2 regions of the Hymenobacter gelipurpurascens genome follow, and region 1 is predicted to be linked to the other one. Evidence: riboswitches for the same ligand, from Rfam matches in the RefSeq annotation. Region 1 holds a riboswitch; the other holds the start of a gene.

The links. Region 1 has a riboswitch for cobalamin ahead of CFT68_RS03715 (acyl-CoA thioesterase). Riboswitches for the same ligand answer to the same signal wherever they lie in the genome.
Region 2: another riboswitch for cobalamin. It lies ahead of CFT68_RS14780 (TonB-dependent receptor); the one in region 1 lies ahead of CFT68_RS03715 (acyl-CoA thioesterase).

The regions. Positions count from the first base shown of each region.
Region 1 covers NZ_FYEW01000001.1:887,543-895,281, forward strand. The annotation lists gene CFT68_RS03695 (hypothetical protein) at 1-255, opposite strand, end outside; gene CFT68_RS03700 (CoA-binding protein) at 429-788, opposite strand; gene CFT68_RS03705 (NAD(P)/FAD-dependent oxidoreductase) at 855-2,432, opposite strand; gene CFT68_RS03710 (hypothetical protein) at 2,802-3,098, opposite strand; gene CFT68_RS03715 (acyl-CoA thioesterase) at 3,267-3,662, opposite strand; cobalamin riboswitch at 3,854-4,048, opposite strand; gene CFT68_RS03720 (MFS transporter) at 4,178-5,500, shown strand; gene CFT68_RS03725 (DUF2911 domain-containing protein) at 5,673-6,242, shown strand; gene CFT68_RS03730 (tryptophan 2,3-dioxygenase family protein) at 6,359-7,345, opposite strand; gene sdaAB (L-serine ammonia-lyase, iron-sulfur-dependent subunit beta) at 7,550-7,739, shown strand, end outside.
Region 2 covers NZ_FYEW01000002.1:680,340-688,078, forward strand. The annotation lists gene ahcY (adenosylhomocysteinase) at 116-1,435, opposite strand; gene CFT68_RS14760 (DUF4397 domain-containing protein) at 1,588-2,307, opposite strand; gene CFT68_RS14765 (hypothetical protein) at 2,484-3,095, shown strand; gene CFT68_RS14770 (class I SAM-dependent methyltransferase) at 3,252-4,439, shown strand; gene CFT68_RS14775 (DNA-3-methyladenine glycosylase) at 4,682-5,281, opposite strand; cobalamin riboswitch at 5,375-5,598, shown strand; gene CFT68_RS14780 (TonB-dependent receptor) at 5,825-7,729, shown strand.

The sequences.
Region 1 (7,739 bases):
AAAGGTGGTGCCGGCGGGTACTGGCCTTTCATCATGGACAAAGGAATCGGAACCCGTCCGGATACTCTTTGAATAGACGGTGGTGAGACTCTGGTTGGTTTGCTTTTGCACCAGCATATGGGCTTCGTAGTCGCTAGAAGCATTTTTAGTCTGAATCGAGACAGATACTTTATGCTTGGGCACTACCTCTCCGGTTTTCTTTTCGCAGCCGGCCAGCGCTAATAACCCCACCAATAGCAGTAGAAGATTTTTCATGAGTACACGGAGTAGTTGTAGATTAATAGGAGGCTGAGTGGTGGGCTGAGCGCCCGCGAGTATGCCTTGATAGAGCTGTAATTATAGCGAAAAGGATATGCATAAAAAAGCCGCCAAAGACTAGAAACAGTGGTGCGTTTCTAACCTCTGGCGGCTGTAATTGGCGGCCGTTCTTAGTACTGGCCTACGCTCAGCATCACCAGGGTGCAGGCTTCTTCCGTTTGAATGCCGCGTTGCTGGGCCAATTCCTCCAGTTCCGGGTTTTCGGTGCCGGGGTTGAAGATGATGCGCTTGGGGTTTAAGTCTAGAATGTAGTCGTACCAGCCCGGTTGGTTTTGCGGGCCTACGTACAGCGTCACGGTATCCACGCCCTCTGATTGCGGGCGGTCGGTATGGATATCCAGGCCGGCCACTTGGCCCTTCCTGATGCCCACGGGCACTACTTCGTGGCCGTTTCTTTTAAGCTGATGGACAGCGCGGTAGGCGTACCGGTTAGGATTGTCGCTGGCGCCGAGAACGAGAGTCTTTTTCATAACTAAGGAAAGTAGCCGTCATCTGTCGTCAATGTTCAGACAACGGGTGGTGTACTCCTTTAACGATTATTTCGAGCTGATGGCTGCCAATACTGCCTCAGCGCACCGTTCCCCATCCATGGCCGCCGAAACAATGCCGCCGGCATAGCCCGCCCCTTCACCGCAGGGAAACAGCCCACGCACCTCGGGGTGCTGCAGCGTATCCCGGTCGCGCGGAATACGGACGGGAGAGGAGGTGCGGCTTTCCACGCCCACAATCTGGGCGGCATTGGTGGCGTAGCCCGGAATCTTCTGCCCGAAATTCTTGAATCCTTGTCGCAGCCGCTCCGCTAGGCCACTGCCAAGCACGTCTTCCATCTGCACCGATACCAGGCCCGGCTGATAGCTGGTTTCCAGCAGCTCCGAGGAGACTTTGCCTTTCAGGAAGTCGCCGAGGCGCTGGGCGGGCGCAAGCTGGGTATTGCCGGCCAGCTGGCAGGCGCGCTGCTCAATTTCCTGCTGCAGCCGCAGGCCCGCCAGGGCGCCGTGCTGGCGCACGTCCATGTCCTCCAGCTCAATGGCCGTCACGATACCGGAGTTGGCGAAACGGGAGTCGCGGCGGCTGGGGCTCATGCCGTTCACTACTACTTCGCCGGGCGCCGTGGCCGAGGGCACAATGAAGCCACCGGGGCACATGCAGAACGAAAACACGCCCCGCTGCTTGTTCTGCCACTGGGTTTGGTGCACCAGCGCATACGACGCCGCGGGCAGCGCCCCGCGTTCCTGGCGGCGGTACTGGGCTTGGTCAATAAGCTGCTGCTGATGCTCAACGCGCACACCCAAGGCAAAGGGTTTGGCCTCAATCAGTACGCCGCGGCGGTGCAGCAGCTCATATATATCGCGGGCGGAGTGGCCAGTGGCCAGAATCACGGCATCGGCCTCTAGGGCTTCACCGCTGGCCGTAACTACGCCACGCAGGTGGTTTTGCTCCAGAATGAGGTCCGTGACGCGGGTTTCAAACCGCACTTCGCCGCCCGCCTCCCGGATGGTTTCGCGCAGGGCCTGCACCACGGAGGGCAACTTGTTGGTGCCGATGTGGGGGTGGGCATCGACGAGAATATCTGGGGTAGCGCCGTGCTGCACCAGAATCCGCAGAATGCGGCCCACGTCGCCGCGCTTGGTGGCGCGGGTGTAGAGCTTGCCGTCGGAGTAGGTGCCGGCGCCGCCTTCGCCAAAGCAGTAATTCGAGTCAGAATCCACTACGTGGTCCTTGTTGAGCGCGGCCAGGTCGCGGCGGCGGGTGCGCACATCTTTGCCGCGCTCCAGCACAATGGGTTTTATGCCCAGCTCAATGGCACGCAGAGCTGCAAACAGGCCCGCCGAACCGGCTCCTACAATGATGACGGAGCGCTTCGACTGGCCTACGCCGGGGTACTTGAACCACGGCCCAAACAGGTCAGTTGGCGGCGCCGTTTCATAAATATCGGCGCGCAGGCGAACCAGGGGCTGCCGGCCGCGCGCATCAATGGAACGCTTGCGCAGGTGCACAAAATCGGCCTGGCCGGGCACCAACCCAGCGGCGTCGAGTAGGGCGCGGTAGCGCGCCATTTCATCGTAGGCCACTTCCGGCGGAAGCAGGACCTCGATTTCTTGAGGAGTAGGCATAAGAAAGGTGAAAGGGAGTTAGCCTTTGAACCAAAGGAAAAAAGCAGCTGCAAAAATACGAAAAAGGTGGCCTAGAGTGTGTGATCGGCCGGGGTTTATGCCGGAAACAAGGCCAGTAATTAGAATGCTCCGGGGCGTCGTCCTGCTGAGTTGGTCGGGGCATCACGCTCGAATCATCGATAAGCGCTACAACATTAGCACGCCAGATGCTTCGGCAAGCTTCGCAGGACGCGCTGATGGTAGTGGTGCCAGACCACTTTGTTCATAATCAGCAAACTGCCCTGCCACTCGCCAGAAGCATTGCCAGATAGGCAACACAGGGGGCGGGCGGCAGGGCAGGAGCCTAACCAAACTGGCCTAGCGGCCGATTCAGTCTTGACTGGTAGTGGTTTTCCGGGGCCAGAACTTCTCCATCGACTGATTGAAATGCTCCAACACTTGGCTGCGTACTTCGCCGGAAGGGTTGCGCAGCAGCCGTCCTAGCAAGTGACGGTACATTTCGGTGGTGACTTCCAGGCCCTTGGCGCTGACCAATCCGTGATGTAGCAGGTCGCAGTTGGCGGCGACAGAGTTGGATATGGAGTCGGTAAGCTCTTCACGAGCTTTGTCGGCCTCTTGAAAGGATTGTTCCAAACGGGCTTTCTGATTAGCAATGGGCTGCTCCATTTTCAACTGAGAGGAGAAATCAGGTGATTAATAGTGGCTCTAACCCGTCTGTAGTCCAGAAAGGTTCAGTTTATCTTAAGATTCCAATATAGTTTTGGATAAGAAAGCTGGCGCCGCGCCATAAGCTCCTGACTACTCAGAAGATACCATCTTCCCAAAAATGAAGCATCAACTCTGGCCCAGGATGGAAACCGGACGTTTCTGATCATCAATGGCCACGAAGGTGAACAGGCCCGAAACGGCCTTGATTCGCTCTTCAGAGTACATCTGCTCCACAAATAGCTCTACGCGGACTTGCAGGCTGGTGTTACCTACGCGGGCCACACGCCCAATCAGTTCCACCAGAGTGCCGCCCGGAATGGGATGCGTAAAATCGACTTTATCGGAGGATACCGTCACCATTTTGAGGCGGCTGAACCGGGTAGCCGTAATAAAGGCTACCTCATCCATCATATGGAGCGTGGTGCCGCCAAACAGCGTATCGTAGTGGTTGGTGGTATTTGGGAAAACGGCTTTGAAAATGCGGGTTTCCGCGCGGCTGATTTTTTCGTCGAGAGCTGACATGAAGTTGGGAAATATATAGGGGGAATACCCTTTGCCGGCGGTTTCCGCGGCTCCCAACGCCTCCTAATCATTGCCGGAATGCCCGCAGCCGTACGCGCTCACCTGCCCGCGCTTGCCCGTAGGCCAGAACAGTGGAGGAGGGCAGAAGCCCGCAGCAGCACCCAACAAGGACCCGATTCGCGCAGGAGCCTCATCATAAAGAGCGGCGGGCAGGTCTCCTGACTTGTAACATGCTTTCCGCCCTTCTCACCCGCGTTGGCAGGCAATGGGCTGTGGCTGGAAAGCACTGACGATTGGTTACTTACAGTAGCGCGTCTGTCCGGGAGTTGCACCCGGTTCCCTTTTCATTCCGGCCGAAGCCATAAACCTGCCGCTCGTCTGACTGGAAAAACAGACAAAGAACTGGCCCAAAGGTAGCAGAACCCGCCAATTGGACGCGGGCCGGATGACCTAGGGCAAGTTTCCGATGGCTTCCGCTATTTTGCGGCCGTTCCTTTTTCTTCCGCTACTGGCCTATGGCTCTTCCTGCTGCTTCTCTTGCGCCGCGAACAATGGCCTCCCGCATCCGCTCCATCTTCAGCGGCTCGGTGGGCAACCTGGTAGAGTGGTACGATTGGTACGTGTACTCGGCATTTGCGCTGTATTTCGCGCCAGCGTTCTTCCCCAAAGGCGACCTGACGGCTCAGCTGCTCAACTCGGCCGCCATCTTTGCGGTGGGCTTTCTGATGCGGCCTCTGGGCGGCTGGCTGATGGGTATTTACGCCGACCGCCACGGCCGCAAAGCCGCGCTGCTGCTCTCGGTGCTGCTGATGTGCGGTGGCTCTCTGCTCATCGCCCTTACGCCCGGTTATAGCCAGATTGGGGTGGCGGCCCCCATACTGCTGGTGCTGGCGCGGCTGCTGCAGGGCCTGAGCGTAGGCGGCGAGTACGGCACCTCGGCCACGTACCTGAGCGAAATGGCCGACCAGCGCAACCGCGGCTTCTTCTCCAGTTTTCAGTACGTCACGCTTATTGCCGGGCAGCTGCTGGCGCTGCTGGTGCAGCTTGGTCTCCAGAAAGTGCTTAGCCCGGGAGAGCTGTATGCCTGGGGCTGGCGCGTACCGTTTGCCCTCGGGGCCGTGGCGGCGCTGGTGGCGCTGTACCTGCGCCGCACCATGGAAGAAACCGACGCTTTCACCCACCAGACCACCACGGCCACTGACCCGGAAGCCGCCGCGCAACCCAGTAAGCTGAAGGTGCTGCTGCGCTACCCGCGCGAGGTCTTGACGGTGGTGGGCCTTACGCTGGGCGGTACGGTGGTATTCTACACGTTTACTACCTATGTGCAGAAGTTTCTGGTGAACACAGCCGGTTTCAGCAAGGCCGATGCCACGTTGGTTTCCTTTGGGGCGCTGGGCGTGGCCATGCTGCTTCAGCCCGTGCTGGGCGCCATTTCCGACCGGGTGGGCCGGCGGCCGGTGCTGCTTTTTTTTGGGGTGGGCTCTACGCTGGGCACCTACCCGCTGCTCACGGCGCTAGGCCACTCCAGCGGGCCTGGCGCGGCCTTCTGGCTGCTGGTGCTGGCCTTGTGTATCGTGAGTGGCTACACCTCCATTAATGCCGTGGTGAAGGCCGAGCTGTTCCCGACGGAAATCAGGGCGCTGGGCGTAGGCCTGCCGTATGCTCTCACGGTGGCCATCTTCGGAGGAACCGCCGAATACGTGGCCTTGCTGGCCAAAGACAACGGCGTGGAAACCTGGTTTTACTGGTACGTAACGGCCTGCGCCGCCATCTCCCTGCTGGTGTACCTGCGCATGGGCGACACCCGCGACACCTCCCGCATGCGCGATGACCAGTAACCGGCAAGTGGCCTAGCGTAGCTCAGCAGGAAACAGAAGCAACTAGTTGACTTCTAGATATGTCCATGAGAAACTGGAAGAGCTTTTTTTGAGGACGTGCTTTTGCCCCGAAAACAAAGTTCGTACGTTGTGCTTACTGTTCTATCTCACTCTCCTTAACCCCATCAACGCCATGCGCACTTTCAAATTCCTGACCCTATTCATTGGGGCCTCCCTGCTAACCGGTGCGGCCTTCGCCCAGGGCACCACTACAACTACCACCAAGACCACTACAACCAAAGCGCCCGAAGACAAATCGAAGCGGCCCAGCCCGCCCGCTACCGTAATGGGCACCGCGCCCGGCGGAGTGGCCTACACCATCGACTACAGCCGGCCCTCCGTCAAAGGCCGCAAAATATTCGGCGGACTAGAGCAGTACGGTAAAGTATGGCGCACCGGCGCCAATGAGGCTACCACCTTCGAGGTGAAGCAGCCCGTGAAAATCAACGGCCAGGCCTTGCCCGCCGGTAAGTACGGGCTGTTTACCATTCCCGGCGAGCAGGAATGGACCATCATCTTCAACAAGACCGCTGATCAGTGGGGCGCCTACGAGTATAAAGCCGACCAGGATGCTCTCCGCGTGAAGGTGAAGCCCACCAAACTGCCTGCTCTGGTAGAGCAGTTCACCATCACCTCTGATAACGCTGGTGTAGTAAAAATGGCCTGGGAAAATACGCAAGCCAGCTTCACGGTAAGCAAGTAATTGGCCTAGAAGCCTTTTTTTATCAGATCGGCCACCGTTCTTACTCAGATGAGTAGGAGCGGTGGCCGATCTGATTTCTGGCAGCACTAGGCCAGGTAGAAAGCGGATTCGGAACTCTACCCTTGCTTGGCCATTTCCTCGCCCAGAACGCTTTCTACCCAGGCTTTGCCCCAGTCTTCCAGCTCCTGGGGGCTCCAGATTTGCGGATAGAAAATACGGCGCTGGAACTTGGGAGGCAGGTACTTGCGCCAGTTAGTGCCGCCGGTAGCGGCAATGGCGTCGGGGTGGCGCTCCAGGTAGCGCACCGCCGATTTGTAGTGCATCAGGGGCCAGTTCACATTCACGTTCACGTCCAGCTGGCGCAGCTGGCGGAGCAGGCGCGGGTGCTGGCGGTCCTCTTCGGGCAGGCGCTGCACCACGGCCCACAGGTTGCGCTCCTGGAAATGGCGGGCGTGCTCGATGAGCTGAGCCGTATATTTTTCCTCAAACTGCACAAGCGTGAGGGCCTTGGCGCCGGTGTCTTCCACGGTGGCGCCGGCTTTCCAATAGATGCAGCCCAGCAGCTCGTCGTGGGCGGCGGCTTCGCCGAGTAGGCGGCGCTGCTCTTCAGGCACGAGGTTGGTGAGGCTGGTGCTGGCCAACTCAATCATGCGGTACTGCACGCTCTGGAACCCCGAGGCGGGCATCAGGCTCATGCGGAACTGCAGAAACTGCTGCTTATCCATACCGTCCACCATCACATCAAACGAGTCGATCAGGTTCTCGAAGTAGCGGTTTACGCGGCCTACGCGCAGCACCACTTCCTGGAGCGTGGGCGTCTGCAAGTCGCCGAGCTGCTCGTACTCGCAGAGGCAGAGCTTGAAGTACAGCTCCGTAATCTGGTGGTACATGATGAAAATGCGCTCATCGGGAATCTTCGTGAGCGGCTGCTGCAGGGAGAGAAGCGTGTCTAGCTTGATGTAGTCCCAGTAATTGACGTAGTCGGCGTAGTACAGGCCTTCCAGGTAGCCGGCCAGATCCTGGCCATCGGCAGCGTATTTGGTTTGGAGTAGGCGCAGCTGTTGCCAGACGGCCGGCGAGAATTCTTCCTCGGGAGAGCTCATGCGTAGGGTGGAGGTAAACGGCGGGAGAAAGGAAAAGAAAGGAGTGGGTGGCCTACAAAGAACGAAAAAGCCCTCGAAACCACCACGCAGGCAACGGCCAGGCTGCCCCAGACATCTTACTGGCTGAATATGTCGGGACATGGATTGCGGGAGTGGCCTAGGCCTGTTGCTTTCCCCAATGAATCCGATACCTTTACCCTGTTTATGGCCGAGAAAAGCAGTATTTTCGATATGATCGGACCCGTGATGATTGGGCCGAGTTCCTCGCACACAGCGGGCGTAGTCCGCATTGCCGGGGCCGCTATCCGCATTTTGGGCTCGATTCCGACCCACGCGACTATCACGTTCTACAACTCTTTCGCCCGCACCTACGAGGGCCACGGCTCCGACCGAG
Region 2 (7,739 bases), on a different contig from region 1:
GATATGGAAGAATACAGGGGTCTATTACCTCTACAAGACTGAAGTGGCACTAACAGCAAAAAGCCCCGCCTGCAAACTGCAGGCGGGGCTTTTCTGTATGGGGTGGCCTAGAGGCCTAGTAACGGTACAGGTCCGACTTGAAAGGGCCTTCTACTGACACGTTGATATAATCTGCCTGCTTAGGCTTCAACTCGTCTAGCTCCACACCAATTTTGGCGAGGTGCAGGCGGGCTACCTTCTCATCGAGGTGCTTGGGCAGGGTGTACACTTTGTTCTCGTAATTGGCAGCGTTCTGCCACAGCTCCAGCTGCGCCAGCGTCTGGTTCGTAAACGAGTTCGACATTACGAACGAGGGGTGGCCCGTAGCGCAGCCCAGGTTTACGAGGCGGCCTTCGGCGAGGATGATGACCTCTTTACCGTCGATGTTGTAGATGTCAACCTGTGGCTTCACCGTGTCTTTGGTGTCGCCGTAGTTTTTGTTCAGCCAAGCCATGTCAATTTCATCATCGAAGTGACCGATGTTGCAGACAATGGCTTTGTCTTTCAGGGAGCGGAAGGCACTCTCCGTGATGATGTCGCAGTTGCCGGTAGCAGTTACTACGATATCAGCCTCCTTGATGGCGTTTTCCATCTTCTTCACCGCATAGCCGTCCATAGCGGCCTGCAGAGCGCAGATAGGGTCAATTTCCGTCACGATAACGCGGGCACCTGCACCACGCAGCGAAGCAGCAGTACCTTTTCCTACGTCGCCGTAGCCGGCTACTACCGCAATTTTGCCGGCCATCATTACGTCGGTAGCCCGACGGATAGCATCTACCGCCGACTCTTTGCAGCCGTACTTGTTATCGAACTTCGACTTGGTAACCGAGTCGTTTACGTTGAAGGCAGGCATGGGCAGCGTACCGTTCTTTACGCGGTCCAGCAGGCGCAACACACCCGTTGTAGTTTCCTCCGAGATGCCTTTGATTCCAGCGGCCAGCTCCGGGAACTGGTTCAGCACCATGTTGGTCAGGTCGCCACCGTCGTCGAGGATCATGTTCAGAGGCTCGCGCTTCTCGCCGAAGAACAGCGTCTGCTCAATGCACCAGTTGAATTCCTCTTCCGTCATCTCTTTCCAGGCGTAAACCGGAATGCCAGCCGCAGCAATGGCAGCGGCAGCGTGGTCTTGGGTAGAGAAGATGTTGCACGACGACCAGGTTACATCAGCACCCAGCGCAATCAGCGTCTCGATGAGCACAGCGGTCTGGATGGTCATATGCAGGCAGCCGGCAATCCGAGCGCCTTTGAGCGGCTTAGAAGCGCCAAACTCTTCGCGCAGTGCCATCAGGCCCGGCATTTCAGCCTCGGCCAAGCGGATTTCTTTACGGCCCCAGGCAGCGAGGCTCATGTCTTTTACTTTGTACGGAACGTATGCCGTGGTCTTCGTCTCAACCATAATAGAGGTAGCAAGTGCGTGTGGCGTTTCAACCACAAAGATAGTTGATTTGTTATCCTTCGCTATCAACGGTTGTAGCCCAACGCCTTAAACAAAGAACCCGTTCCGGCCGAAGCCGAAACGGGTTTTTCATGTTGCTGGGCTAGTTAGGCCTAATTATTCTCAATGAAATCGGCTTTCACCTGCAGATCCGTCGTCAAGCCTGTCGAGGAGCCTCGAACTACCAATGTGTAGATTTTGCCAGCAGCCAGCACTTTGCTACCAATGATAATAACCGGCACATTACTGGAATTCGACAAGTACAGATTTGCCGTGTTGGCGTCAATTTCCGTGAAGGCCGAAGCATTACCGAAAGAAATGTTCGGAATCAGTAGGGTAGCAGTACCAGTGGACTCAGTACGATATAGCGTAAGGGGCGAAGCGGCACCCTGGCCTACGTGCACCACCCGGATTTTAGCTTTTCCAGCAGCTGGAGCCGTCAGGTCATCCTCTACCCATAGAGGGGCAACTGAGTTAGCTTGGTTGGAAGGGCTGTAAGCAAACAGAGAGTAATTCTTGTCTTTGGCTACTGTTTGGGTTGCCGTAGCTACTGTGGTAGTGGTGCCAGCCACATTTACCTTAAACACTTTACTGCCGGCATTGAGTACCTGATAGCCGGAATTTTCGCCGTAGTTCAGATCCTTAATAGCTTGTTCGTCGGCAAGCACTGATACTTTCACATTAGCATTTGGAGCTGCATGCACGGCTAACACCCGCCCCTGATCAGGGATTGGGTCGGCTTTATCGTCGTTGGAGCAGGAGCTGAAAGCCAGGGCGGCCGGCAGAGCCGCGAATACCACGGAGCGGCGGAGCAGGGAGGTCAGGGTTTTCATAGTAGACAAGCGGGTTGAATGGAAAAAACTCGGGTAAGATGCCGACACAACGTAACCCCCGCGCTTTTTGTTGGACGACGAACTAAACTTTTCGTCGATGGATTGCACTTTTTTCTCGGTAAGAGGCTTAGGGTGCTGTAGCTTAGAATGGTAATTTTGTACCCATGCCCCTACTGATGAAGAGTGCTATTTTTGGTTCTGCACGCCGCTTTGCTTTTGTCTTACCGTTTGTGTTTGGCTCGTTGGCGGCCCACGCGCAGCAGGCACCTACTACTATCATTCGCCTCAGCCCTGAAGACAGGGAGCGGGGCCTGAACGGTGTGCAAAAGAATTTCTTTTTCACGACTGGCCTACAGGGAAAACCATCTGATTATCAGAGCGCTGGATTTTTTGGCCAGAAGCTACGCCCTTATCTGGCTGGCAACGAAGAAGCTCTTGACAATCTGAACCGGTATCGCCGGCAGAAGTGGCTGTTTCTCGCCGAGCGCCTCACGTTTGTGAGTGCTGTAGGCCTGTACAGCCAGCAGGTTCTTGCCAAAACGGAGTATCAGCAGTACCACAACAACACCCAGAAAGTGGCCGTTGGCGTGGCGGCAGCAAGCTTGCTCTCAAACATTTTCATTTCTCGCCATACCAACGAGCACATACAGCGGGCTATAGAAGCGCACAACGCTGGCCTGCCGGCTGCCCGTACGGGTATGTTGCAGCAGCTGCGCCCGAGCGCGCTAGGCCTATCGGCCAGCCAGACAGGGCAGCCGCTGCTGGCGTTACGCTGGAACCTACGCTAGGCCTGTTCGCGTTTCCTTTTTTCAGCCGACTTTTCAGAAGGAATCCGGCAGCTGGTGCCCCATGTTGGGGTCGGCTGCCGGATTCCTTCTTACGTTTGAGGATACTTTCTGCCGCAGTTGCTGACTGCGGCCATTGTTTTTTCGTAGGAACCCTACATGGAATACCCGCTGCCGGCAGCGGCCCGGCAATACGTAGCCGAGCATCTGCACGACGACCCCGCTCAACTGGCGCTGCAGGCCCGCCGTTATCCTGGCCTACCCGTTCCGGACCTCGTGCGTCAGATTCAGGCGCGCCAGAAAGCCCGCGCCAAACTGCCGGCCTGGGCCGAAAATCCGGACCTGATTTTCCCGCCTGCTCTCTCCGTGGAGCAGGCCTCTTCTGACCGTACGGCGGCTTACAAAGCCAGTTTGGTACGCGGGCAGCGTTTGGCTGACATTACAGGCGGCTTCGGAGTAGATGCGGCGCATTTTGCGGCCACTGTACCCGAGGTTCATTATGTGGAGCGCAACCTGGGCCTGGTAGAGGTAGTGCGCTACAACCTGCAGCAACTCGGTATCGAGAATGTGCAGTGTCACAACGACGATGCCGTGAACTTCCTGCGCAGCACGCCCGATACGTTCGACTGGATCTACCTCGACCCGGCCCGACGCGACACGGCTGCCCGCAAGATTTTCCGGCTGCAGGACTGTGAGCCCGATGTGCTGCGCATTATGCCGCTCCTGCTGCACAAAAGCCGCAGCGTACTACTCAAAACCTCGCCCATGCTCGATATCGAGCAGGCCTTGCAGGAGCTGCGCCACGTACGCCGCCTATGGGTGGTAGCCGTAGACAATGAGTGCAAAGAGGTGCTGTATGAACTGGGCCCCGAGCCGGCTGTAGACCCCGAGCGTTTCACGGTGAATTTGCTCCGCAACGGGCAGCAGCAGGAGTTTCGGCTGAACCGCGCCCGGGAAAGCCGGGCCATTGCGCGGTATGCCTTGCCGCAGGAGTACCTCTACGAGCCCAACGTGGCCGTGCTGAAAGCCGGCGGATTCCGCAGCATCGGTACTGCCTTCGAGATGCTGAAGCTCCACCAGCACAGCCACCTCTATACTTCTGACACACTGCACCCACAGTTCCCGGGCCGCATTTTCCGGATTCGGGGCACGGAGAAATACGATGGCCAAGCCCTGCGCACTTACTTAGGCCCCGAGGTGCGGGCCCACGTCACTACCCGCAACTTCCCCGATACTGTAGCGGAGTTCCGGCACCGTACCGGCATTCGGGAGGGCGGCGACCTGTACCTGTTTGCTACCACCAATCTGGAAGGCAAGCTAATGGTGCTGGTGTGTGAGAAGCTGTGAACTAATGAGTTGGTCGTTCTGACTGGCCTAGGCCTGCCTTGTCATTGCGAGGAGGCACGACGAAACAATCTTTGCTTTAACATTGCACGAAATACTGAATAACTGAAAGCCCTTACTTCCATGGGAGAAGTAAGGGCTTTTCATTTTCGACAGATGTACTGCCTACGCCAAGGAAGGATTGCTTCGTCGTGCCTCCTCGCAATGACAACCCTTCTAGGCCACTTGATCCAATAGTTCCTACCTCACTTCGCCGGGCTTACCCACTTGCTGTCTTTTAGGCGAAAGCGCCACGGTAAGGCAGCATCCTCGCCGGCGTAATCGATGCCGACTCTGGGAGAGGCTATTATGTCTTCGTAGGCCACTTTCTCTCCTTGGTCTTCCATCCAGATAAAATTGCCGGTGAGGTCTGTGCCGTAATGGGCGGTTGTGATGCCGAGGGCTTGCGTGAGCAGGCCGGGGCCGGAGGTGAGGTTACGCTGCACTGCCGTAATACCCCGGCGAAGCAGCATTTCCGGAATGCCTTCCAACGGCTCTAGCCCTCTGATCAGGACGGCATCGGCTTTGCCGGCTTCATTGGTGATAATATTAAACAAGGTGTAGCGGCCATAAATCAGATAGGTGTAGGCCACTCCGCCGGGCTCGTACATGATTTTCGTGCGGGCCGTGTAGCGACCCAAATGCGAATGGCAGGCTTGGTCGTTGAGGTGGGCGTAGGCCTCTGTTTCCACGATTCGGCCACCCGTGAGCACACCATCAATGCGCGTAAACAGGTGTTTCCCGATTAGCTCACGGGCAATTCCTACGGGGTCGGGGCGGCGGTAAAAGTCGAGGGGGAGTTTCATGCGGTTGTTGGGCAGGAGAAGAAATAGCGGCGCTAGGCCACTACTGACCTAGCCACTTGCGGCTCATCTTCCTCAGCGCATCGATAATTGCCTTATCTTTGCCTGCGTAAAGGTGGCCGGACTCCGATTGGGGGGCGAGGCTGAAAAGGGAATCCGGTTTAATTCCGGAGCTGTCCCCGCAACTGTACGCTTCTTTTTACCAGGCGGTCATTCCCCCTGCCACTGTTTTGATGTAGGCCACTTAGTAGCCGGCAAAGAAATGGGAAGGCGACCGACCCGAAGCAAGCCAGGAGACCTGCCTTTGCATTTCCTATGTTCAGCGCCTTCGGAGGAAGGGCGGAGAACGATTGCAGTAAGCGGCCCTCGGGCGGCTTGATTTCCTGTATTCGGACTCGGCTTCGGTAGGGCATTCCGGTTTCGGAAGGCAGTGCCAGAAGTTTTGAACTGACTTTTCCTATCCCGGAAATTTTGGTTCTCATCAGTACCCTTTTCGCCAAGCGGCCCTTTACCACCTCCCTGAGTACCCTCAGCCGGCTGGGGTCCATGGGTTTGCTCCTACTGCCTGCCGCCGTGCTAGGCCAGCAGGCCACTACGCACGCCACCGACTCGGTGCAGGCGCTGCCCGCGGTGCATATTCAGGTGGAGCGGCCCAACCGCTTTGCCACCGGCACCCGCATCATCACCCTGGATTCTGCAGCGCTGGCGCCTTACCGCACGGGTATGCTCTCGGAGGCCTTGGCGGCACGTACGCCGCTGTACCTGAAAAACTACGGCCCCGGTCAGCTCAGCACCATCACCATGCGCGGCACTTCGGCCCAGCATACAGCTGTGCTCTGGAATGGCTTTAATATTATGCTGCCTACGCTGGGGCAGAACGATTTTGCCTTGCTGCCCGTGAGCGGCGCCACGCAGATAGATATTCAGCCGGGCCCCACAAGTGGCCTGTACGGCTCGGGGGCGGTAGGCGGCTCTATTTTGCTGTCTTCGCCGGTACGCTGGGGAGCTGGTTTTACGGCTGCGGGCCAGGCAGATGCGGGCAGCTTTGGCCTACGGGCCGGCAACCTGGAAGGCGGCTTCAGCGACGAGCGGGTAGCCGTGCGCACCAGCGCCACCTACCGGCATGCCACCAACGATTTCCCGTTTGATTTGCCCGGCGGCGGGCGGCCGCGCCAAACCAACGCGGCTTTCTGGCAAGGCAGCCTGGCGCAGGACGTAACGTGGCGCCTAGGCCAGCAGGGCCAACTACAGGCCGCCGCCTGGCTCACCGACTCCGACCGCCAGATTCAGCCCGCCATCGGCACCCAAAACGACCATGCCCGCCAGCGTGACCAGAGCCGCCGGCTACTATTAGGTTATGAGCGCGTAACGAACCGTCATGAGTCGGCAGTGCGGGTGGCTTGGTTCGAAGACATCCTGAACTACAGCACCGACGCTTTCCGCAGCGACTCCCGCGTGCGCACCACCCAGGCCCAGGCCAGCCATACGCTTCGGTTCGGGCCCGTCACTAGCTTGCGGGTAGGAGCCGAAGCGCAGCATTTCGCGGTGCAGATGTCGGACTATGGCCGCGACCTGGCGGAGAACCGCTTTGCCGGCTATGCCCTCCTGCGCTACGACCCGTGGCCTACCCTGCATTTGTCGGGCACCTTGCGGCAGGCGCTGCTGCCGGGGCGGCGGCCACCGCTTACGCCGGTGCTGGGCGCGGAGTGGCAGTTCCGCGAATCGGCTACCAACAAGTGGCTGCTAAAGGCCAGCGCGGCGCGCGGCTACCGGGCTCCTACCCTCAATGAGCGCTACTACCAACCCGGCGGCGACCCAAACCTGCTGCCCGAAAGCAGCTTTGGCTACGAGGGTGGCCTACGCCACGAGTGGACTGGCCTAGAGCAACTCAGCCTCACGCTGCACAGCGAAGTAACCGGCTACCAGCAGCTAGTAGATAACTGGGTGATGTGGTGGCCGAAGCCGGGGCAAAACTTCGTGAGCCCGCGCAACCTGCGGCAGGTGCGCACCTATGGTCTGGAAGCAACCTCGGAGCTGAAATGGCGCACCACGGCCTATTCTGTGTCGGGCAGAGTGGCCTACGGCTATACCCGCGCCTACAAAACCCGCGACGAGCTGACGACAGCCACGCTTTCCGGCCGGCAGCTGGTGTACACACCCCAGCACACAGGCGCCGCCACGCTCGATGGCACCTGGAACAAGTGGCAGGCTGGCTCCTCTTTCACCCTGACAGGATTCCGCTACGTGGAAGATGAGGGCAACAACTTTCTGCCTTCCTACGGCTTGCTCGACGCCCGCCTGGGCTACACTTGGCGCATGCTCCGCAGCTCGCTGGCCCTCACGGTGCTGGCGCAGGGCCGCAACCTCACCAATCAATCTTACCAGAACTACCTCTACCGAGCTATGCCGCCGCGCTCGGCGCAGCTGAGCGTGCGTGTAGCCTGGCACTAACGTCTTTCTT